2 regions of the Virgibacillus sp. GM2-2 genome follow, and region 2 is predicted to be linked to the other one. Evidence: riboswitches for the same ligand, from Rfam matches in the RefSeq annotation. Region 2 holds a riboswitch; the other holds the start of a gene.
What was found. A riboswitch is a leader RNA that binds a small molecule or an ion and turns the genes downstream of it on or off. The one in region 2 is predicted to bind S-adenosylmethionine.

Region 1 (12,891 bases), on a different contig from region 2:
CCACCTGGGAACTCACCGTTCATTGCTTTGTTAGCAACGTCTTGTACTGCAATGTCAACACGTTTAACCATTGAAGTAAGGGTAACGTTGTGATCCCCAATTTGTCCTTCGTCATACTGGTCACGGTCAACACCGATTACCCAAATATCTTTTTCTGGGTTATTTTTCTTAATATCTTTCGCCTGTGCAAATACACCGTTTCCAGTAGCACCAGACGCATGGTAGATAACGTCAATACCATCATTGTACATACTAGCTGCAATTAGCTTACCATCATCTGGAGCATCAAATGCACCTGCATATTGTACTTCAACTACGATGTCTGGATTTACTGATTTTGCTCCAGCAATATAACCAGATTCGAATTTGTTAATTAACTCAGAGTCTGTTCCACCTACGAAACCAATTTTGTTTGACTTTGTTTTCATCGCTGCAGCTACACCAACTAAGAATGAGCCTTGATGCTCTTTAAAAGTAATGCTCGCAACGTTTGGTGCTTCTACTACAGAGTCAACAATACCGAATTTAGTATCAGGATATTGTTTAGCAGATTTTTTAATTGCGTCAGCTAATTTATAACCGATACCATAAATTAAGTCATAGTCTTGACGAACTAGACGTGTGATATTTGGTAGGTAGTCAGCATCTTCGTTTGACTGGATATAATCATACTGCTCACCTTTTTTAAAACCATGCTCTTCGCCCCATGCTGTTAAACCTTCCCATGCTGATTGGTTAAATGATTTATCATCTACTCCACCAACATCCGTTACCATTCCTGCTTTAAAATCACCATTCTCAGCTGATTTTTCACCATCAGATTTATTGCCTGAGTCTTTTGAACCTTCTTCAGAACCACCGCCACATGCAGCCAAAATTAATCCTAGGCTAAAAAGCATAGCAGCTAACAATAAAAATTTACGATTTTTCAATCTTAATACCCCCATTTTTAGTAGTAAATTATGACTATTTCAATCTTAAGCCTGTCCAGTTGTTGTTAACAACCACCTCCCTAAAGTAAACTGAAAACCCTTACATACGTTTCCGTAAAACATGAAAGCTAAATACGTCTGACCGGAAATAGTTTGCTGAATAGAGTACAGGTTCATCTTCTGTTGTGTAGTGCATTTGTTTTAGTAATAGCAGAGATTGTTCAGGTTCACAATTAAGTATTTCGTATATACGATCATGGTAACCTATTGGTTCGATGTATGTAACCGCATACGAAATTCGTTTATTTGAATATTCCTCAATTAATTTAAATAAGGAATCTTCTCTGTGAACGCGGTCTAATGGTATTATTCCCTCTGGCACCTTATCAATACAAAAAACTACAGGTTGATCGTCCGCTGTTCGTACTCGTTCAATTTGTGCAATTGTATGTAATTTGGTGGGTAAGAACCTTTGCATATCTTCTTCCATTGGTTCTAAGAGCTCAGTGGAAAGGTATTGAGAGCCAGGTGTTCTACCAGAATTGACAATCATCGAGGTCACACTATTAAGTTGCTCAATGCCAGATGAAAATATTGGTTTTGGATTTACGAATGTTCCTACACCATGTTTTCTTGTTACTACATTTTCTTCTTCTAAAATGCGTAAAGCTTCCCTTAATGTAGCTCGTGAAACGCCTAGTTGTTTTGACAATTGGAATTCTGAAGGCAATTTCTCTTTTTCTTTATACTTTTCTGTTTGGATATCACGTTTTATTTCTTCAATCACTTGTAGATATAAATGGCGCGAATCAGTTTTAATCGACATTTTGACCTCCTAGGTTACACACATGCTAGGATAAAGAGATCTGACATCTGACGTATGACTCTTTTGTCCGAAATAAATATAACACTTTTCCCTCCATAAATAAACACTATAGGTCAAATTTCTTAAAAAATTTATCACTTTTTTTCATTTTCAATCTATTTTTCTTCGATCTATATTTTTTCACCAAGTTTTCCCGAACGTTATCCAAGAGAATATATTATTTTTATACATCAACATATAATCTCAAAAAGAGGCAGTTATAGTCTATATAAACTATAACTGCCTTGTCATTTGGTTTTATGATGATCTCTCTTCTGACGATTGAGAAATTAAAACTGTCCTTGGTTTACTTCCTTCATAAGGTCCGACAATTCCCCTATCTTCCATAGCATCGATTAATCGTGCTGCTCTTGTATAGCCAATTCGAAACCTTCTTTGTAACATCGAAACACTAGCACTTTGCATTTCTATAATTAACGCAACTGCATCATCAAATAGTTCATCATCAACATCAGATTGAACCTCACTTGTTTCTTCTGGAATCATTTCCTCTTGATAAGAGGCTTTTTGTTGTTCAATACAATGATCGACAACTCGTTCTACTTCTTCATCTGATAAAAATGCTCCTTGAACCCTGGTTGGTTTGGAAGAACCTACAGGCATAAATAACATGTCACCTCGCCCAAGTAATTTTTCCGCGCCACCAGAGTCTAAAATAGTTCTAGAATCCGTTTGTGAAGAAACACTAAAAGCTATTCGTGATGGAATATTTGCTTTAATTACACCCGTAATTACATCAACTGAAGGGCGCTGTGTCGCAATAATTAAGTGAATTCCAGCAGCTCGTGCCATTTGAGCAAGTCTAGTAATTGCATCTTCAACATCATTTGAAGCAACCATCATTAAATCAGCTAATTCATCCACTAATACAACAATATAAGGTAAGTTGGGTTGCTTATCTTCCTCCTCAATTGTGTTGTTGTATTTGCGAATATATTCATTGTAACCTTCAATATTTCTGGTTCCAGTATCAGAAAATAGTTCATACCGTCTTTCCATTTCGGCAACTACCTTTTTTAAGGCTCTGGAAGCTTTCTTAGGATCGGTCACAACAGGAGCAAGTAAATGTGGAATCCCGTTGTATACGTTTAATTCAACCTTTTTAGGGTCAATCATCATCATTTTTACTTCATGTGGTTTTGCACGCATAAGAATGGTTGTAATAATTCCATTTACACATACACTTTTCCCGCTTCCAGTTGCGCCTGCAATTAATAAGTGTGGCATTTTATTTAGTTCGGCAACAACTGCATCACCGGATATATCTCGTCCTAATCCGAATAAAAGCTTAGAAGATTTTTTGGTTAGTGTACTATCAACTACTTCACGTAATGAAACCATCGCAACTTCTGTATTCGGTACTTCAATTCCTACCGCAGACTTTCCTGGAATAGGCGCCTCAATTCGGATATCCTTTGCCGCTAAAGCTAAGGCTAGATCATCATGAAGACCCACAATTTTACTAACCTTAACCCCTGCCTCAGGATAAACCTCATATTTAGTAACAGCTGGTCCAACATGTACTTTTGTTACTCTTGCCTTCACTCCAAAACTATTGAATGTTCGTTCTAACTTTCTCACAGTTGCCTGGATATGTGATTTTTCATGTTGTTGTGAGTTATGTGTTGGTTCGGTAAGTAAATCAATAGCTGGTAATTCATATTCGTAATTCTCAGGCTCAGTCATTGGCATGGAACCTGTAAGATCTACATCTGTTTCTTGTACGTTTTCACCTTGCTCAGGTTCTTTTGATTCTGGCTGTACGGTTTGTTTTGACTCTGTTTTTGGATCAAAAGAGTACGCTACATCGGTAAAGTCTTGAATTACCGGTTCTTCTATCAGCTCATCAGGTTCTTCTTCGTTAATTTGTTCATTAGCTTTTTCCTCTTTTTTAGCATCCCTTTTTTCTTTTGCTCGTGTTTTAGACTTTTCTTTAATTGACCTTACTTTTCCGCCAAGTTTCTTTGTAAAATCTCCCATTGAGAATTCAGTCATGAATATAATTCCTGTTAAGATAGAAAAAATAGCTACAATTTTAGCTCCAATAGAAGAAAATAAATAATAGCAAAATGAGAATAAAATAGCTCCAATCATTCCACCACCAGCTTGAATCAATTCACCTGGACCATTTACATATGTAAAAAATCTACTCCAAGTCGCCTTAATAATAGACGTTTCTTCTGTTCGTAAAAGAAGCATCTCAAAGGTCTGAATATGTGTTAACAACAGAATTCCCGAAAATATAATATAAAATCCAATCATTTTTTTATGAGAGAAATCAGGATATCTTCGTTTTATGATTAAAATTATACCTGTAATTAATAGCAACAAAGATGCTATAAAATACCAAATCCCAAAAAAGAACTGAAATATATTTTCTAAAATACTAGGAACTGCTCCGTCACTTATCATTCCAGCACCGCTACCAAAAATAGCAATAAATATAAATAGCAGGCCAAGTAATTCGAATTTAACTTGTTTTTTCAATTGGCTTTTTCTTTTTTTTCTTTTTTTAGCCACTACTTTCACCTCAAATACCATTGTTATGGAATATGAAACCCTTGCCAGAATCTTGACAAGGGTGCTAACTTTGATATCCATGTATCTAAGGCTATTATAGCATAGATTTACATTGTAATCTCTTATAAATAAGGCTATTTTTCGTAAGGATTGTTGTGTAAGTTGTAAAATGCCAAAGTGGAAGTGAAATGCGAACTAGTGAAAATTTAAGTTTATGGTAACAGCAACGTTAATTTCTGCTGCAGGCAAGGTTAGTAAAGTAACATTTTCGAGCGTACTGGATAGATTCCTGCAGGATGTCAGCTAGCGGACACACGATCCCTTATTTGTGAAAAATAAGGATAAATGCGGTTGTTATCGGACTCAGGATTCCTTATTTGGGTAAAAACAGTTGAAAATCATGTTTTTTAGCTGAATAAGGAATCGTGTGTCCGTTATTCCTCAAAATAAAGGTAAAAAAGGTAAATAAGGCATCCTCAGTCCAATGCCAAGCAGTCGCTAGCCCCCCTACTTAGTTCGCAGTCTACGGATACTAAGAAAGTAGCGAAATTAAAATAGCGGACTCAGGATACCTTATTAAGTAAAAAAAGCCTGATCTCAACCTGTTTTTACCTAAATAAGGTATCCTGAATCCACTTAACCCATAAAACATGCCCGAAAAGTAAAAATAAGGGCTTCTGTGTCCGCTACTGATCAAAATTCAATCCCCGCTCTAACTTTTCAAGTGGGACGAAAGTTATATGATTCTTAAAATCGCCGTTACTAACAATAAACGCTTAACAAAAACTGAATTAACGAGAGGAAAGAATAGATCCTGGTTGATATTGAGGATCCATAAAATCATTCGGATTTGTTGATAACAACTGAACTACTCGGTAATTACCATCTTCATTTCTTTCCACATAAACAGACTTGTTTTGGTGATTAATTAATAACCGATTGGAATCCGCATTGTTGTCTGGGAAAATATCAGATTCAGCTAAAGGTGTGTAATGTATCATGTTTGATCCTCGCCTTCGTCAGGTTTTTCCGGTTTCGTTAAGGCAATTAATTCATTTACTTTTTGCATCGCTTCCCTAACGCCACCTACATCATCTATTAAACCATATTTGACAGCATCATTTCCAACAACGTTTGTTCCGATATCCCGAGTTAGATTCCCTTGGGCAAACATAAGCTCTTTAAATTTTTCTTCTTTTATTTTTGAATGGTTAATGACAAAATTAATCACCCTATCTTGCATTTTATCTAAATATTCAAATGTCTGTGGAACACCGATGACCATTCCAGTCAAGCGAATTGGATGAATCGTCATTGTAGCAGTAGGGACAATATATGAATGTGTTGTTGAAACTGCTATTGGTACACCTATTGAATGTCCGCCGCCTAATACGATGGACACGGTGGGTTTTGATATGGAAGCTATTAACTCAGACAAAGCTAGTCCTGCCTCTACATCTCCACCAACTGTATTAAGTAAAATAATTACTCCTTCAATTTTTGGATTCTGCTCAATAGCAATTAATTGAGGAATTAAATGTTCATACTTTGTTGTTTTGTTCTGTGCAGGCAACTGTATATGGCCTTCAACCTGCCCTATAATGGATAACACGTGAATATTTGAATCTGGTGATTGGGCCACATTTGATTGACCAAGCTGCTGGATTTTCTCCACTAAAGAAGATTTGTTTTCATCATCTTGTTGATTCTTATCTTTATCCATCGATGGATTGTTGTTCATTTACGGTCACTCCTCTAATTTATTATCCTTATTAATTACTAGTATGAACAATTCTAGCTTGTCCTATTAAAAAAACTGCTAACGAATTGTTAGCAGTTTAAAAACCAGTTATCAAATCTGGTTCAACTAATTGACTGAGATTAAAGGTTTCATGCAAAGCATTTACTGCTTTCAAGACATCATTTTCATGAATTAACACCCATATCGTAGTATGACTATCAGCTGATTGTAATATCTGAATTTCCTCTTCTGTAAGTGCGTGCACGATCTTAGAAGCAATGCCAGGTACTCCTGTCATCCCGGCTCCAACTACAGAAACTTTTGCGCAGTCTTCTATTACTTGTGGTTCAAATCCTAAATTTTCAATACAACTTACAGCTAAATCCGTGTGAATAGCAGGTATTGTAAATAATAATCCTGTTGGAGATATATTGATGAAATCTACCGAAATTCCCCCATCCGCTAGAACTTTAAATACTTCTGAATGAAGACGATGCATTTCTTCCCTTTCTTTTATTTTAATTTGAGTCATAGAGGTCATATGTGCAATACCTGTAATCAGTTGATCTGGAAGTTCGTGTATAGAATTGTTGGATACAAATGTGCCTGATTCTCTGGAATAAGTGGATCGCACATGGAGTGGTATATTTGCTTGCATTACAAGTTCAATTGCACGGGGATGAATAACTTTTGCACCCTGATATGCTAAATTACAAATTTCTGTATATGTCACCGATTTAAGTTGCCGAGCAGCTTTAACAATTCTCGGGTCAGCAGTCATGATACCATTTACATCGGTAAATATTTCTACTCTTTCGGCGTTAAGCGCAACACCGAGAGCAGCAGCGGTTGTATCGCTGCCACCTCTTCCAATTGTTGTTATTTCTCCAATTGATGTCTGGCCTTGAAAACCTGCAACAACTACTACATCATATTTTTCCAGCTCTTCTAGTAATCGAGATGTATCAATTCCTTTAATTTTTGCTTGCGTAAAATCTGAGGTAGTTAGAATTCCTGCTTGGGCACCTGTTAATGCAATCGATTTTAATTTATTTTTTCGAAGTTCGTTTGCTATTACAACACTTGCAATTGTTTCACCGCATGACAAAAGAAGATCAGTTTCACGACTTTCATGATAAGGTACATTTCGATCGATGAGACTTAATAACGTATCAGTAGCATATGGGTCTGGCATTCTACCTAATGCTGAAACAACTACAACTAGCTTAAAATTATTATTTTTTGCTTCTTTTATATGTTCGATGACTTTTGAAATACTTGCTGGTGATTGTAATGAAGTGCCTCCAAATTTTTGAACTAATAGTTTCATTTTTCCACCTCTGTCATACAACTAATTTCTATTTGGAGTCTATACTCCGCTATTTTCTTGATAAGGAACTATAACTGGTTGGATTTGTTCGAATAATAAAGCTGACTCAACTGTATCCACTAATGTATCCATATGTGCAACTAACGAATTTGGTTTCTTATACGGATCGTCTTGGCCATACGGTATAAAATAAATATATTTACTTGCCATTAAACGCATTAAGTTAACGCCGTTAAGTCCTAGTGCATCATTCGTCGAAATACCCAATACTACTGGCTTTTTATTTCGCATAGTTGCTTTAGCGGCCATCAGTACAGGGGAGTCTGTTAGAGCATTAGCTAGTTTACTCATCGAATTACCCGTTAATGGTGCGATAACCATACAATCCAACGGTTCTTTTGGTCCTAAAGGTTCTGCCTCTGGCATTGTAGTAATTACTTTTTTTCCAGTAATCGATTCAATCTTTTCGATATGATCAGCTGCATCACCAAATTTCGTATCTGTAGATCTCACGGTATACGTTACAATCGGCACGACCTCTGCACCAATCTTCATTAATTTCTCTAACTGTGGAAAAACCTGATCATACGTGCAATGTGATCCTGTGATACCAAAACCAATTCGTTTTCCTACTAAACTCATACTGTTTCCTCCTTACTCGTTATAAACTGTTTAATGACATCAGCCAAAATTCTACCCGCAGTTTTAGGGGCAACAATACTAGGTAAACTTTTCGCAAGTATTGCTTGAATCCCACGTTTTTCTGCATAGTCAAAATCTGTTCCACCTGGTTTAGATGCTAAATCAATAATCAATCCATGTGATGGTAAGTATTGAATTGATTCTTTCGTAATAACTTGAGATGGTATCGTATTAATTAAAATATCGCAGTCCGCTGTATTTTGTGACAGTTGATCAAAAGGAATGGCTTTAAAACCCATTTCCGTAATGCGTGCCAAATCTTCTGACTTTCTAGCGCATACTGCTACATTGGCACCTAGAGCAGCAAACTTATTCGCTACCGTTTTTCCGACACGACCATAGCCAACTACTAGTAAGTTAGCGGAATGAATCGTAAAATCAGTATGTTCAATTACCATCATAATTGTTCCTTCAGCAGTTGGAATTGAATTATATACTGCAATATCATCACGATCAAATAACTTTACAAGACGTCGATCTGTTTCATCTGTTATTGAAGTTAAATAGTCATTTGCTATGCCTGTAAATATAATTGCAGTACTTTTTAATTGTTGAACCCACTCTTTTGTTAATTGAATCGATTGATCGGAAAAAACAGGTTCAATCACTCCGTTATCATCAGTTCCTGTAACAGGTAAAACTACCATATCCAATTCACTTGGGTCTAGTTCAGAGAATTCTTTTTGTTTTAATCCTGTAAATCCTTGATCTAGATTATCAAAACCTATTAAATAAATAGTCGTATTTTCAACTTGTTGAAGTTGACGAATTAGTTCAATATATCTGGCATCTCCACCTATTACAGCTATTGAGTAACCCATTCGTTATACACTCCTTGTTATACAAATGCCTTTTTCAAATCATTTCTTTATAGCTTATGTGTTTCGCTTCGGTAAGTGAGTAATAGCTAAGAAAAAATTAGAAAAACTCGGTATTCACCTCACCTTATAGCGAATTCCGATGTATTTTCATATAAGATCTTTCTAACGTTATAAAAAAACCCTCTTCTCAAGTAAGAAGAGGGTTGGCTATTATGCTGATTTCCCTTTCTTATCTTCAAGCTTTACGCTTCTGGAATTAGCACAGTGTTTTATAAACCTGTTGCTGAGGTATCAAAGGGCCAGTCCCTCCACCTCTCTGGATAAGAAAAATTTCATATTAAAATGTTAAACAATACTCTACATTTAACAAGATAAAAAGTCAAGGTTATTTCTGAATATTAGCACGTTGTCAGAGTAAGCTGTAAGAAAAAAGCGCAAGCGACTTGAAAGACACGACAAGCATAAGCAGAACGCTGCAGTGTGGTGGTTTTTACCACACGGAAGTAGACTGTTTATGTCTCGAGTGTCCAGTCCGCTTGCGCTGGACAGATTTTATAGATTTTTATCTTTTAAAAAAGAGGCCAGGACAAAACTATTTTTATCAAAGAAAATCCGAACATAAGATAATTAGTGCAAATAACTCGCTCCGGAAATATACTCGCTTTCCGCGGGCGGCTGGTGAGCCTCCTTGCCCCGGCAAGGGGTATGCCGACGTTGTCCGCAAAGGACGTTTTTAGTCGGCCTTCCTTAATAGACGCACTGTGGGGTCTCACCAATGCCTGTCTTCCCGCAGGACAAGGAAAGCTACCCTGAAAAAGCATCGCACGCAGAAAAAGTGATTTTCTTTTTCAAGGAGTCTAAGTATATTTCCGGAGCTAATACAATTCATTGTTCGTTATTTAAATTAATAGTTTTAGTTTTGTCTCAGCCTCCTAACTAAATAAAATATGACGTGGCAAAAACTAGTCCGTTTCAATCATAATCATATCTTCTCCAATTTTTTTTATGGAGTTCCAATGAATTTTTGTTTCTGCTCCTTCTTTTTTTAAACCAAACCATTTGTAGTTAGGAATGATAAAAGACCTGATTTGACCAGTTCTCTCGTCAATTTCTAAATCCGTCGCACCAAGAACCCCGAGCCTAGAACCATGACTCACATTTACAATTTCTTTTCCACTTATTTCTTTATACCGCATTACACTCACCTCATTTTGTATCGGTATTATAAATATATGACAAAAAAAATAACCTATGTCATTGCATAGGTTATTTACTAACTAATTATTTTGTTTTGGTGCAATTAGTGCCGTTGATGGTTTTGTATTAAAAATGGTATCAATAATCTTACGAATAGAATCATGATTAACAGCATCAATTTCTTTTATCATGTCGTCAAGCGTGCGATGCCGTTTTAATAATAATTCATTTCTACCATTTCTGCTCATACGGCTGTTTGTACTTTCAAGACTAAGCATGAGATTTCCCTTAAGTTGTTCTTTACTATTTTTCAATTCTTTGTCAGTAAGACCATTCGTTATTAGTTCATTTACAGTGCTTGAAATGGTCTCCTGAAGTAGTGGTAACTGCTCTTTGCCAGTACCTGCATAAATAGTTAACAGTCCATTATCAAGAAACGAGGAATGATAAGAAAACACTGAATATGCTAACCCTTTTTGTTCCCGAACATCTTGAAATAGGCGTGAGCTCATACTACCTCCAAGAACATTGTTCATGATTACTAAGCTAAAGGTGTAATCATCACCAACTGGTAATCCGTTATATCCGATACATAAATGCGCCTGTTCAGTTTCTTTATTCCGCTCTAATTTACCAGCATGGAATTCAGGTTTAATCAATGGAGTTTTATCATGATCTGCTTCATATTTTCCAAAGCAAGACTCTACATTATCGATGAATGATTGATCAACGTTACCTGCGACAGAAATTACAACATTATCAGGCGTATATCTTTGCGTTATATAGGATCGAAGTGTATCTGGTTTAAATGACTTTAAGTGATTTTCCGTCCCTAATATTGGATAGCCCAATGAATGTTCACCATAAGATGCGCGTGATAATAAATCATGTACAATATCATCTGGTGTGTCCTCATACATCTTGATTTCTTCTAACACAACTTTCTTTTCACGTTCCATTTCATCTTCATCAAATGATGAATTAAAAAACATATCTGCAAGTATTTCTAATGCATAATCTTTATGGTTATCCAATACTTTCGCATAAAAACAAGTATATTCTTTAGATGTAAATGCATTTACTTGACCACCAATAGCATCAAACGCTTCAGCTATATCCTTCGCAGATCGCGTTTCAGTACCTTTAAAAAACATATGCTCTAGAAAGTGCGAAATTCCATTGTTTTTTTCTGTTTCATTTCGTGAACCTGTTAGTACCCATATGCCTATCGTTACTGATCTTACGGCAGGTATTTTTTCTTGGACAATTCTTAGTCCATTTTTACATGTATGTTTCTCAATCAATTGTTAGTCCTCCTATTTTACGCTCAATATTACCTATTTGATAACCGATTTTCTGACAGTAATTTTTCAACTGTACCAATTTGATAATTTTTTTCTTTAATTCCAGCGATAAGTTCATCCAACCCACGTACGATTGCATCAGTTGGATGCATTAAAATGGTTGCTCCAGGATGAAGCTTTGGCATTACTCGATTCATCATAACAGATACGGATGGATTCTTCCAATCAATGGTATCGACAGTCCATAGAATAGTATTCATTTTGTAGCCATCAGCTATTGCTACGACTTGGTTTGTAAAACTACCACTAGGTGGAGCGAATAATGTTGGCTTTTCGCCTGTTATTGCTTGTATTGTATCATTTGTACTTTTAATTTGCTCATGTATTTCTTGTTCAGAAATTCGCGTCATATCTGGATGGTTATATGCATGGTTACCAATAACATGGCCTTGTTCATCTATCATCTGCACATATTTCGCATTATTTTTTGCCCATTTTCCTTCAACAAAAAAAGTTGCTTTCACTTGATTTTCTTTTAATATTTTTAGTATTCCTGGAATTTTTTCGGTACCCCAGGATACATTAATTAAAAAAGATACCATTCGTTTATTCGCATTTCCACGATATATTGGAGCAGGTGGTAAATCATTTAATGATACCTCTGGAGAAATCTCATTGAAAACAAGTAGATTTTTATTAAATTCTCCCTCTTTTTTCATTTTTTCGTATGATTTATCAACATCGACTTCTCTGCCATTAAGACCAGGTATTTTTTTCCAAACTTTATCAATAACCGCGTTCTGAGGGGGGATTTTGAAGCCAGTACTCTTCTGCTGAATTTCAGTATATAATGGATCTTCTTTCTTTATTACTTGCTGAACATTAGAAAAGGTAGTAATTTTTTCCGATTTAAAAGGGTTCATTGGGTGATTAAACGATATAAAAATTAATAAAAAAAGTATAAGCCCTTGAATAACTAATCTATGCATACTCATTCCCTCCTCACATTCCATGATATGAAAAGAAAGGACAGGTTATGATAGAAAAACATAGGCAAGTTAAAAGCGAAAACTTTTCACACTTAATATTTAACAAATAAAAAAAGAAACTGGTTCTCCAGCCTCTTCATTCATTATTAACTAACTATGATCGTGATTTTTCGCTTTTTTCTTTTTGTTCCACTAAAACAGCTTTACGTGAAAGGTTAACTCTACCTTGTTGATCAACCTCTTTAACTTTCACCATAATTTCATCACCAATGGACACTACATCTTCAACTTTATTTGTACGTTCCTCAGCTAATTCTGAAATATGAACAAGTCCATCTTTACCTTTAAAGATTTCTACAAAAGCACCGAACTTTTCAATGCGTTTTACTTTACCCAGGTAAACTTGTCCAACTTCAACTTCGCGTACTAAATCTTCAATAATTTTTTTCGCTTTATCATTCATTGAAGC
Region 2 (12,026 bases):
AGTACATCGTTATTGCTGCACCAATCATAAAAATTAGCAATGTAATAATTGCTGGTATATATTCAGACTTATCCTCTGGAAAATAAAGAAACTCCATCATAACGCACTCACGCCTTTCGACATCATTATATCAAATTCCCGATTTTCCATAAACCAATTGGGGTGATGTTCATAAATATGACATATTGAACGCAACGTTTGTCGATTAGGGATGAAATACAGTAAGATAAAATGAATATGTATTACGAAAATGGAGGTAGTATTATGGCAGACGTACAAATAGGTCAAACTGTAAAGGCTCATTATAATTCAGGAACATATATAGGTGAAGTAATGGAGGATCGTGGCAACCGTTATCTCATTAAGGTACTAGCTGTTCATAAACATCCTTTACAAGGAGATCTGCACAATCCCGGGAAAGTGGATGATGTATTTTTTCATGAACGAAAAGCTTTAGCTCCTAATGAAAAAATGAATGTAAAAAAGCCTGCGGTACATCCGTCTGATGGTGAAATAATGGAATATGGAGATTCCTTAAAAATGGCAGTAGATACACTGAAGGAGAAACTGCTTGCTAAGGATTCTGAGTTTAACCGTAAGGCTCTGAAGACTTTAGAAGGACTTGAACAGAAAAACTACTCAAAATACTATTAAGCCAACATTTGTATGAAGCACATCCGTTTGCAAAACCCAGTAAACTTACGCATGAAAAAAGCTAGAGGTTTATCATTCTCTAGCTTAATGGCTTATTCACCTAAATGCTCCTTAATAACTTCCGCGACACCAGCTAAAGCATCTTCCTCGTCTGAACCAGTTGCAGAAACTGTAATTTCAGCACCTTTTGGAACACCTAAAGACATGACGCCCATAATTGATTTAAGGTTAACTGTTTTACCGTTATAAGAAACCTCAACCTCTGATTCAAATTGACCTGCTTTATTAACTAATAAGGTTGCTGGACGTGCGTGAACACCAGTATCAGCAGTAATTGTAAATTTTTGTTCTTTCACGAGAATTTCATCCTTTCCACACTTCTTTATAATACTTAACAATACATTTTTTATACAAAAAAGTAAACCCGTAGGCACTTTGACATCTATAAATACCATTATCTTATAGAAAATTTGTTTTTCAGAAAACGTTGTGATAACGTTATTTAGGAGTAAATGATTTAACAGGAGGAAATTACATGAGTGTACATATAGGCGCTAATAAAAATGATATTGCTGATAAAATTTTATTACCTGGTGATCCGCTTCGAGCTAAATATATTGCGGAAACTTTTTTAGAGGATGTAACCCTGTACAATGAGGTTCGGGGAATGTACGGATATACTGGAACCTATAAAGGTGAACGCGTATCTGTTCAAGGAACAGGTATGGGGGTTCCATCAATATCCATTTATGTGAACGAATTAATTCAAAGCTATGATGTTCAGAAATTAATCCGTGTTGGAACATGCGGTGCAATCCAAAAGGACGTTAAGGTACGTGACGTTATATTAGCTCAAGGTGCTACAACAGATTCTCAAATCAACAGAATGGTATTTGACGGAATCGACTATGCTCCATTAGCTGATTTTGACCTTTTGAAAAAGGCTTTTGACGTTGGATTAGAGAAAGAGATGAATTTACGTGTAGGAAATGTATTTACGAGTGATACATTCTATCGTGATAACGCTCAGGAACTTAATGAACTACTTGCGAAGTACAAAGTGTTAGCAGTCGAAATGGAAACATCTGCACTTTATACACTTGCTGCTAAGTTCGATCGTCAAGCATTATCTGTTCTTACAGTATCTGATCACATTTTAACTGGTGAAGAAACATCATCTGAAGAACGTCAAACTACGTTTAATGAAATGATGATTGTTGCATTAGAAGCTGCAATAAAATAGTTTTTTAGCCGATAGATACATTCATCTATCGGCTTTTTTATGATAACGTATAGCTTTAAAGATATCAGTATAAGCGTGTCCTTAAAGCTTGGTGATGAGTCAAATTTTCTAATAACGCAAATCCATGAATTTTATCTAGTCATGTGATAAAATGACCGATATATATCAGCTAGCATGACATATACTAAGAAATACAACAGGTGAAGCAAAGAAGGGATGGATTTCCATTTCATGGACTTATTTTTAAATTTTCCGCTATGGGCTGCATTGGCAGCAATTGTTTTTGCACAAGTTGTTAAAATCCCAATTCGGTTTGCCGTTACAAGAGAATTTAAACCAGGACTCGCTTTTAGCACTGGTGGTATGCCCAGCAGTCATTCAGCAGCAGTTGCTGCTCTATCTACTGGAGTAGGAATTGTTGATGGTGTGACGTCTACAACATTTGCAGTTGCATGTGTATTTAGTATTATTATCATGTTTGATGCTTCAGGGGTTCGAAGGCAAGCTGGTGAGCAGGCCGTACTGTTAAATCAGTTAATGAAGGATTTTCACAACTTTATGGAAGGCGCAAAGGATTGGAATCAAAAAGCTGAATATGAAAAACGTAAAGAACTGAAAGAATTACTTGGTCACCAACCAATAGAAGTATTCTTTGGCGGTGCTTCTGGTATCGGAATTGCGTTTTTACTATATTTGTTATATTAAAAAACTCGGCATTCGCCTATCTTATAGCGAGTGCCGAGTCTATCTTATTAGGTCTACCATAACTTATATTTACTGACATTACTAAAAAAGATGAGCCTACTAAAGCTCATCTTTTTTCATTAACTTTTAATAATTTGATCTCGGAATACTTGCAATGCTTCATTATTATTTAATTTTATTAGTTCTTTTTCGGTAATTGATCCATCACCCATTTTAATAATACGAACCTCTACTTCTTTTTTACCCCAGTGCTCATAAACGTCAGCAACAGTTGGATAATACAAATCGATTTTATGTCCATTTATCGCGCTACCTTTATCAGCGACTACACCGTATCCATAACCAGGAATCCACATAATCGTACCAATTGGATATACATCCAGATCAGCTGCTATAGTAGAATACAAATCTCTTTTCACTTCAATACCTGAATACGTAATTCCATACATTGGATGATCTGGCGTTTTACCAGTTGATTCAACTCCTGCTGTATAACCGGTCGCAAGAACCGTAGCACTTGGATACTGTTCAAAATTCATTGCTTCCTCAATTGTCTTTGGACCTTCTATTTCATCACTTGAAATATATCGTTTTTGTTCTTTTTCTAAATTCAACGTTTTTTCTTTTAAGGCCGTTTCTCGTTGATTAACAGTCTCCCCTACAAAAGGAGTAAACTCTTGAGACTTTTGCTCCGCCCAAACATGAACATCTTTGAAAGTTATGTTTGAAATGGATGATAATGTTGCGTAAACTGCAGTGAAAAATAATAGAACCATTGCACTTCTTCGTAAAAAGTTTGCTGTTTTCATTGATAACACCTCATTGGTAGCATTAAAATTTTTATTTAACGGTTTGTTTGTTATAAGATAAATAACTACCTACCTGCACAGTGTTACCAATTTAATAATTAATATACTCAGAAAATACGAAATCTCTAGTTAAAATCTTGTAAAAAGGGCCGTCCGAGTAAGGATAGCCCCTTTAATTAGTTTTTATCTAAAGTCCACACACGATCATGATTTGAATTTTGCGGGAATTTTTCTCCTGCCTTTAGTTTAATAATCTTTGGGTCCTTTACCATGCTGCCTGTTTCGCCAATTTCCATATATACACCATTATTTGGAGCCTTTTGTCCAAATCTAAAATGACTGAATTCACCCATCTTGCACACACTCCTTATTAACTTTTTTCTTCCATTATTCTTTTCTAATTTATGTTGATTATGCACAACCGTTAGAAAAACTCGACATTCGCCTCGTCCTTAATAGCGAGTGCCGAAGTTTTTCTTATAAGGTCTACCATAACTTTCTGACGTTATAAAAAAATCAGAAAAACACCGTACTAATAGCTATCATACGTAAGTTATTAATGGTATCATTTATCAAATCAAGAAAAATAGCATACCAATCTTTATGCATTGGTATGCTAGTTGACATGGCTATTCGGTTTATTAGCTAATATGAGTTAATATGGTTGCCTATTTAGTTTACACGTAAAGGTTTTCGAATATGTTTTTCTAGTAAACAAATCTCCGCTAAGTCCTCGATGATGGCACTAGCTGTTGGGTTACCACCTGCTCCAGGACCCTTTAAAAGAAGCTCACCTAGAAGATCCGTTTTGATATGAATTGCATTATCTACACCTTCTATAGAAAACAGTGGATGTTGTTCGTCCAGGTCCAGAGGTTTAATACTAGCATTTAGTTGACCATCAATTTTTTCTAATGAAGCAACGAGTTTAACACGTTTACTTTCAGTTGCTTTTTCTCTGAAATCTTGTTGTGACACCTGTGTAATCCCTAGTCTTTCCACTCCACCCCACACTGGTTGTGTACCATGAATCAATTGACTAAGAATCATTAGCTTGTAAAATGCATCCCATCCTTCTACATCATTCGTTGGATCTGCTTCAGCGTAACCAGCTTGTTGAGCATTTGCTAATGCCTTTTGAAAAGAGATATGTTTATTACGCATTTCTGTTAACACATAGTTGGAGGTTCCATTTAAGATAGCTTCGATTTTTACAATTCGATTAATTCGAAGCAACTGGTTAATCGTTCGAATTACTGGAATACCACCACCAACTGCCGCTTCGTACACGAATTTAACACCATTTCGTTCTGCTAGTTCAATAAGCTTTTCGCCTTCATGGGCAATTAGTTCTTTGTTAGCTGAGATAACATGTATTCTGTTTTCTAAAAATTGAAGGATGTAATCTTTTGCTGGATCTCGGCCAACGATTGCTTCGACAACTATATCCAAATGTGGAATTGAGAGAATGTCATCTAACTGTGTTGTAAGCATAACGTTCTTACCAATTGACCGTGGCTTACTTGAATTTTTAACAAGTACGCCAACAACTTCAACTTCCGTACCTAGAACTTGTTGTAGCTGTTGTTGATGTGTATGAATTGCCCTATAGACGCTGCTGCCAACTGTTCCAAGACCCAACAATGCTACTTTAATCGTCATGTAAACACTCCTTTAAAATCGGCCCCCACTTTTCGTATTCTACAAGAAATCCATCATGACCAAAATTTGTATCAATTTCATAAAAATCTTTTGGATTGTGCACTAGCTTCCTGACCTCTTCTGGCGGATATAACAAATCTCCTTTAAATGCAAAAGCATGGATAGGAACGTGCAAATTTTCGAGTGCCTGTTTCCATCCGCCCCTATTCCGCCCTATATCATAGTTATCCATCGCTTTTAATAAATATAGATAACTGTTTGCGTCAAATCTTGATGCAAGCTTCTTTCCCTGATAATCGAGGTATGACTCTATTTCAAATGTATGGTTCTCAAGCCCTGATTTACAAGATGTTACTTGCTTTCGTGCGAATCTTTCATTATAAAGTTCTGCCGACCGATACGTGATCATCCCGATCATTCGAGCTATTCCTAATCCATTTGCTGGTGGATTTTCGGAATCATAATATCCATTACACCATGCTGGATCAGTAGTAATTGCTGTTCGAGCAACTGCATTGTATGATATCGCATAGTCACTTAAATAAGGAGTCACAGCTATCGGAATAAGTTTCTCGACAAAATCAGGATACAGTAACCCCCACTCCAAAACCTGCATACCTCCAAGTGAAGCACCTATGACTGCCCTAACACGTTTAATGTTCATCAACTGTAGCGCTTGATACTGTGCTTTAACAATGTCACGTACTGTAATTAATGGAAAGTCAGCACGATACGGACACTGATTCGCCGGATTTATACTAACTGGTCCGGTTGAGCCGCTACAACCGCCAAGCACGTTCATCGTAATAACCTGCCAATGCGAGGTATCAATCCACTTGTTTTCACCGACAAGCCCAGACCACCATCCAGGCTGTTTTTCACTTCCAACTGTAATGTGATTTCCAGTCAATGCATGACAAATGAGCAAAACAGGAGCTTCCTTTGAACCCGCACGTTCAAAGGCAATTGAGATGTCTTTCAACTTTTGTCCGGATTCAAGTGTTAGTGAAGCCATTTGAATAGTGCCATGTTCAGCCGCTGTATTGATGTTCGTATGTTTCATCGAGATCCTCCGTATTACAATTTCTGTTTTTCAAGACTTGTCGCAATAGATATTGCCTGATCAAGTGTTTCAATCAAATCGCGGATAGATTCGATACCAACTGAAAGCCTAACAAGATCTGGTGTAACACCGGTTGTTTTCAATTCATCATCACCTAACTGCTGATGGGTAGTTGTTGCAGGATGAATAATAAGCGATTTTGCATCCCCAACATTTGCAAGGTGGGACCACAGTGAGATGTTATCAATAAGGGTACGTCCAGCTTCCTTTCCTCCTTTGATACCAAAATTCACAATCGATCCGAATCCTTCATTAAAATATTTTTTCGCCGTTTCGTGGGAAGGATGATTTTCTAAACTCGGGTGCGTAACCCAGTCCACTCCTGGATGATTCACTAGATAACGAGCAATCTGTTCCGCGTTCCGATTATGTTCCTTAATCCTTAAATGGAGTGTTTCAAGCCCTTGTAGTAATAAAAATGCATTAAATGGACTAAGACATGCCCCTAGATCACGTAACAATTGGACCCGGAGTTTTGTTATGAATGCTACACCTTCAAGATCAGTGGCATAGCGCAAACCATGGTAGCTTTGGTCTGGTTCTGTGAATCCAGGGAATTTTTCCGAATTGTAATCAAATTTTCCACTATCTACAACCAAGCCTCCTATGGAATTCCCGTGACCGCCAATCCACTTTGTTGCTGAATGAACAACGATGTCTGCTCCATAGTTTATTGGTTTACATACATACGGTGTTGCGAACGTATTATCAATGATTAATGGTACACCCGCTTCATGCGCAATACCTGCAACCGCTTCTATATCAAGAATATTTAAGCTCGGATTTCCGATAGTCTCAGCAAATACCGCCCTTGTTTTTGGAGTAATGGCTGTTCTAAAATTTTCTGGATCAGATTGATCAACAAATTTTACATGAATGCCGTATCTCGGAAGCGTTGTGGAAAACAAATTATACGTGCCACCATACAAATTGGCTGATGCAACAATCTCGTCCCCTGCTCCAGCAATATTCAAAATTGCTAAAGCAATCGCTGCCATTCCGGAAGATGTTGCTACAGCTGCTACACCGTCTTCCAACAATGCAATTCGCTTTTCAAGAACATCAACAGTTGGATTGCCAATGCGTGTATAAATATTACCCTGCTCTTGAAGCGCAAATAATTGCTGTGCATGATCAGTATTATCAAATACATAGGAACTCGTTTGATAAATTGGTACCGCTCTGGAGCCTGTTGTCGGATCAGGCTCCTGTCCCCCGTGTAACAAAATTGTTTCCAATTGGTAGTTAGCTTTTTGTTCGCTCATTTATTATTCCTCCCCATTATTTATAAAATTGTCTTACTTCCAAACTTCTTTTGCTATATCAACGATGAACTTTAATTTATCCCATTGTTGTTCTTCCGTTAAAATATTTCCGTGATGTGTGGAAGCAAATCCGCATTGCGGGCTTAAACATAGTTGACTTAAAGGAATATACTTAGATGCTTCTTTTATTCGTTCTATTACTTTCTCTTTATCTTCTAGTTCACCACTTTTTGATGTAATCGTCCCTACAACGACCCTTGCTCCATCATTTGGTACATGTTTTAACGGCTTAAAATCACCGGAACGATCATCATCATACTCTAAGAAAAATCCGTCCACTTTTTCCTTTGCTAGTAGTGTTGGTGCAATATGTGCATAACTCCCTTTAAATGCCCATGTCGATTTATAGTTTCCACGGCACAAATGCGTTGTAACAGCTAAATCATCAGGTTTATCTTCCAATACGCTATTGATTACATGGAGTGCTAAATCTATTAATTCCTGTCTTGAGTAACCTGGTTCATAAGGGGCAAGACTGTCCGCATTTAGTCCGGCAATATATACATCATCAAATTGTAAATAACGTACGCCTGCTTCGTAGAATGCTTTAACTGCCTCCCGATAAGCAAGAACAATATCATCTGCATATGTTTCTAATGTCGGGTAAAGTTTCGAGTCACGAATACCTAAGTGAAACAACTGGTTTGGACTTGGTATCGTTTGTTTGGCTACAGCACGCCCGTCAACGATCTCATTGAACTCGATAAAGTCGTTGATAAACGGATGGTTCGCATTAAATGATAGCTTACCAACATTCCGGATATTATACCTTTCCGTCTCTTCACCTTGAAAAACATAGCCTTGGTCAGGGACAAATCCTTCGATACCATTTAAGTGCTCCAAAAAGTCCAAGTGCCACCAAGAACGTCTGAATTCACCATCTGTAACAGCCTCAAGTCCTACTTCAATTTGCTTGTCAACAATTCGCTTAATTTCTTTCGTTTCAACTTCACGTAACTGTACAGCATTGATTACGCCTTCTTTAAATTGTTTTCTTGCTTCATGTATGCTTTCTGGTCGTAATAAACTTCCCACATGATCTGCACGAAAAGGTGCTTTTGTTAAAGTAACCGTCATTTCAATTCCCTCTTTCATTCAAATTTTTACGCCGTTTGATTTCGAACAAGCTATGTATTATTCACACGAAAAAACCCCCTTCTTATATAAGAAGAGGGTTGGTCACCAGACTAGTTCTCTTCTTATCTTCAAGCGTTACGCTTCTGGAATTAGCACAGTGTTTTAAAAACCTGTTGCTGAGGTATCAAAGGGCCAGTCCCTCCACCTCTCTGGATAAGAAAAATTTCATATTTAAATGTTAAAAGCTATATTACATACGATATGATAAAAAGTCAAGAAGAATTCTGAAATTTTTTAGAATATGAAAAAAGAGCGTTTCCCAAAATGGTTAACGCTCTATAGACTAAAACATTTGATATCCGCTTTTTCTCAAAAATTTTATAACGAAACCTGAAATAATCGTTCCAATAAATCCTGAACTTAAAATAATAATATCTACTGGGGTAACTTCCATTAATTTAGTAAATGCTATCGAGAGTGATCCCGAAAGATCAGTAAAATAAGATCCAGTAGAAATATCATCAACAATTATTAATACGACAAACGGATAAATAAATGCCATTAACCAGGTTCTACGTAAAAGCATGTTTAGTATAAATGCAAGTCCAAAAAATATTACTAAAAAGAGTAAGATGGACATGATAAGTTGAATCACTGTGTATCCTCCCTCGTACAGTCATAATCACATGTTATATTTTATCGGAAAACGTAGAAAAAGCAAAGGCAGCAACTTTGCCTTTGCTCGGAAAAATTAATTAAAAATATTAAACTTACCTTTTTTAAATAAAAGTCCTGGTCCACCCAGCTTTAGTAGGTAGCGATTATCGATTACTTTTTTCATTACAGTTGCTTTCCAACCAAACATCTTGCGACCATTTAACACAACACCAATCGCATCGTCATGCCCTAATGATGCTACAGTACCAAGAATCTTTGGTTCAAAGCTTTCCACTTCACCTTTTCCTAGTGCAATTGCTTTCACATTATGTGCAACAGCTTCAGCCATTTGGATAGCAATTTGGGCAGTTGGTGGAAACGGACGACCACTTTCTTCATTCATAATCAGTGCACAATCACCGACAACAAATACATCATCATAATCTGGAGCACGCATATCACTACGAACTTCAATTTTACCGCGGTTCGTTTCGAATCCTGAATTTTCAACAATAGAGTTAGCACGAACTCCGGCAGCCCAAACTGTAGTCATGGTTGGAATTTCTTCAAGCTTATCATTTTTTTCAAATACAATGCTGTCTGGTTTACATTCCTTCAGCATCGCTCCAGTTATAAATTCAACACCACGTGCTTCTAATGAATTCATTGCATATTCAACTAGATCAGGATCAAATCCTGGAAGAACGGTTGGCGCACCCTCAACATTAATAATGCGAACTTTGTTCTTATCAATATCATATTCCTTACACAGCTCAGGAACACGGTTTGCTAATTCACCAACGAATTCAATGCCTGTGAAACCACCACCGCCAACAACGATATTTAGTCGGGCGTCGTTCGGTTCCTTTTCATTATTGTACATAGCAAAATTATATTCAATATGCTCTCGAATCAAACGAGCACTATTAATACTACCAATTTTGAACGCATGCTCATCAAGACCAGGGATACCAAAAGTAGCAGCTTCAAAGCCTAATGCAACTACTAAATAGTCATAACTCAGCTCTCCACCCTTAAGCTTTACTTTTTTCTCTTCTGGCTTAATAGAAATTACTGTATCTTTGACGAAATTTACTTTGCTCATGTTGATAACTTCTTTTATTGCAATACGTGTACGATCCTGATGCAATGTTCCAGCAGCGTTTTCATGTAACCAAGTGGTTTGGTAATGATAGTCGTGCTTGTTAACTAATGTAATAGTTGCTTCGTTTACCCCCAAAGATTTTTGCAGATTAACTGCAGTCATAATCCCACCGTACCCGGCACCTAAAATAACAATATTAGGCTTACTCATCTCTCTCATCACTTCCATCTTTTAATTTCGTACATTATCATGTATTACGATGTTTGTGACATATTTCACGAATGATTGCATAAAAAAAGAGTCGAATTATGTATTATTTTGTCACATAATCGTAATGTAAATGTCTAAAAACAATCTTAGCCCCTTTTCTCTATACTTTCAACCCTTAATTTTATGTTATAAAATTTAATGTTTTCGTAATTTTATCGCTTTTGTTATCAAAAATACACATAGCCTGTCTTTTTGTGATAATATAGGCATGATGGGAAAATTGAAACTGTTTAATGGGGGAATTTACCATGTCAGATAAAGTGTACGATGTTACCATTATAGGTGCAGGTCCAGTTGGCTTGTTCACTGCCTTTTATGGTGGAATGAGGCAAGCAAGTGTTAAAATTATTGAAAGTTTACCACATACTGGTGGGCAGCTTACTGCTTTGTATCCAGAAAAATATATATATGATATTGCTGGATTTCCGAAAGTCGGTGCGCAAGAACTTGTTGATAGCTTAGAAGAACAAGCAAACATGTTTGATCCGACGATTGTGTTGAATCAAGCTGTTGAGAAGGTTGAACGTCTAGACGATAACACAATTAAGTTAACATCAGATAAAGAAGTGCATTATACAAAGACAATGATCATTACAGCCGGAAACGGAGCATTTCAACCACGTCGTCTTAACGTTGGTGAATGCGACCAATTTGAAGGCATCAACTTACACTACCATGTAAAAGACATGAGTCAGTACAAAGATCAGAATGTCGTACTGCTTGGTGGAGGAGACTCCGCGGTTGACTGGTCGCTTATGCTAGAACCAATCGCGAAAAGCGTAACACTAGTACATCGTAGAGATAAATTTAGAGCACATGAACATAGCGTGGAAAAATTAATGGAGTCTAGTGTTAAAGTTTTGACACCTTACGCTCCAAGTGGAATTACAGGTACAAATCGCATTGAACAGCTTATTTTAGAAGAAGTTAAAGGCGATAATGAAGTTGTATTAGATGTTGACTCTGTGATTTGTAATTACGGCTTTGTTTCATCGCTTGGTCCAATTAAGGAATGGGGCTTAGAAATTGAAAAGAACAGCATTGTCGTTAACTCAAAAATGGAAACCAACATCCCTGGAATTTACGCAGCAGGAGATATTTGTACATATCCAGGAAAAGTTAAACTAATTGCCACTGGATTTGGCGAAGGTCCAACAGCGATTAATAATGCGAAAGCGTATATTGATCCGAAAGCTAGATTGCAACCAAAGCATTCGACGAGTATGTTTTAAAATATGAGAGTCCGGGCACTGATGATGGTGCCCGGGTTTTTTTGTATGTCAGGCAGGATGGTGTTGGATTGCTTGAATTTTTTGGTTGGCTTGTATTTTTGGAATTCAGCCAGTATTTCATGTGAATTGGCTGGTATTTTTTCAATATAGCCAGTATTTTTGAT

Region 1: linked by a shared signal. The riboswitch ahead of dpaA (dipicolinic acid synthetase subunit A) and the one ahead of ACY9Z2_RS18615 (5-methyltetrahydropteroyltriglutamate--homocysteine S-methyltransferase) in region 2 are both predicted to bind S-adenosylmethionine.

What each region holds. Positions count from the first base shown of each region.
Region 1 is NZ_JBUZWC010000003.1:42,061-54,951, forward strand. It holds gene ACY9Z2_RS05245 (BMP family lipoprotein) at 1-932, opposite strand, end outside; gene ACY9Z2_RS05250 (GntR family transcriptional regulator) at 1,033-1,758, opposite strand; gene ACY9Z2_RS05255 (DNA translocase FtsK) at 2,056-4,359, opposite strand; gene ACY9Z2_RS05260 (YlzJ-like family protein) at 5,130-5,339, opposite strand; gene ACY9Z2_RS05265 (ClpP family protease) at 5,336-6,079, opposite strand; gene dapG (aspartate kinase) at 6,177-7,409, opposite strand; gene dpaB (dipicolinate synthase subunit B) at 7,449-8,051, opposite strand; gene dpaA (dipicolinic acid synthetase subunit A) at 8,048-8,932, opposite strand; SAM riboswitch class I at 9,159-9,259, opposite strand; gene ACY9Z2_RS05285 (YlmC/YmxH family sporulation protein) at 9,895-10,128, opposite strand; gene ACY9Z2_RS05290 (M16 family metallopeptidase) at 10,210-11,433, opposite strand; gene ACY9Z2_RS05295 (polysaccharide deacetylase family protein) at 11,463-12,422, opposite strand; gene ACY9Z2_RS05300 (polyribonucleotide nucleotidyltransferase) at 12,577-12,891, opposite strand, start outside.
Region 2 is NZ_JBUZWC010000027.1:265-12,290, forward strand. It holds gene ACY9Z2_RS18565 (hypothetical protein) at 1-97, opposite strand, end outside; gene kapB (kinase-associated lipoprotein KapB) at 265-654, shown strand; gene ACY9Z2_RS18575 (phosphocarrier protein HPr) at 747-1,010, opposite strand; gene deoD (purine-nucleoside phosphorylase) at 1,190-1,897, shown strand; gene ACY9Z2_RS18585 (divergent PAP2 family protein) at 2,129-2,602, shown strand; gene spsC (stationary phase survival protein SpsC) at 2,722-3,411, opposite strand; gene ACY9Z2_RS18595 (YjzC family protein) at 3,588-3,764, opposite strand; gene ACY9Z2_RS18600 (homoserine dehydrogenase) at 4,084-5,073, opposite strand; gene metX (homoserine O-acetyltransferase MetX) at 5,063-6,136, opposite strand; gene ACY9Z2_RS18610 (O-acetylhomoserine aminocarboxypropyltransferase/cysteine synthase family protein) at 6,151-7,461, opposite strand; gene ACY9Z2_RS18615 (5-methyltetrahydropteroyltriglutamate--homocysteine S-methyltransferase) at 7,495-8,598, opposite strand; SAM riboswitch class I at 8,718-8,818, opposite strand; gene ACY9Z2_RS18620 (YuiB family protein) at 8,942-9,253, opposite strand; gene ACY9Z2_RS18625 (NAD(P)/FAD-dependent oxidoreductase) at 9,350-10,570, opposite strand; gene ACY9Z2_RS18630 (NAD(P)/FAD-dependent oxidoreductase) at 10,879-11,862, shown strand; gene ACY9Z2_RS18635 (hypothetical protein) at 11,859-12,026, opposite strand, start outside.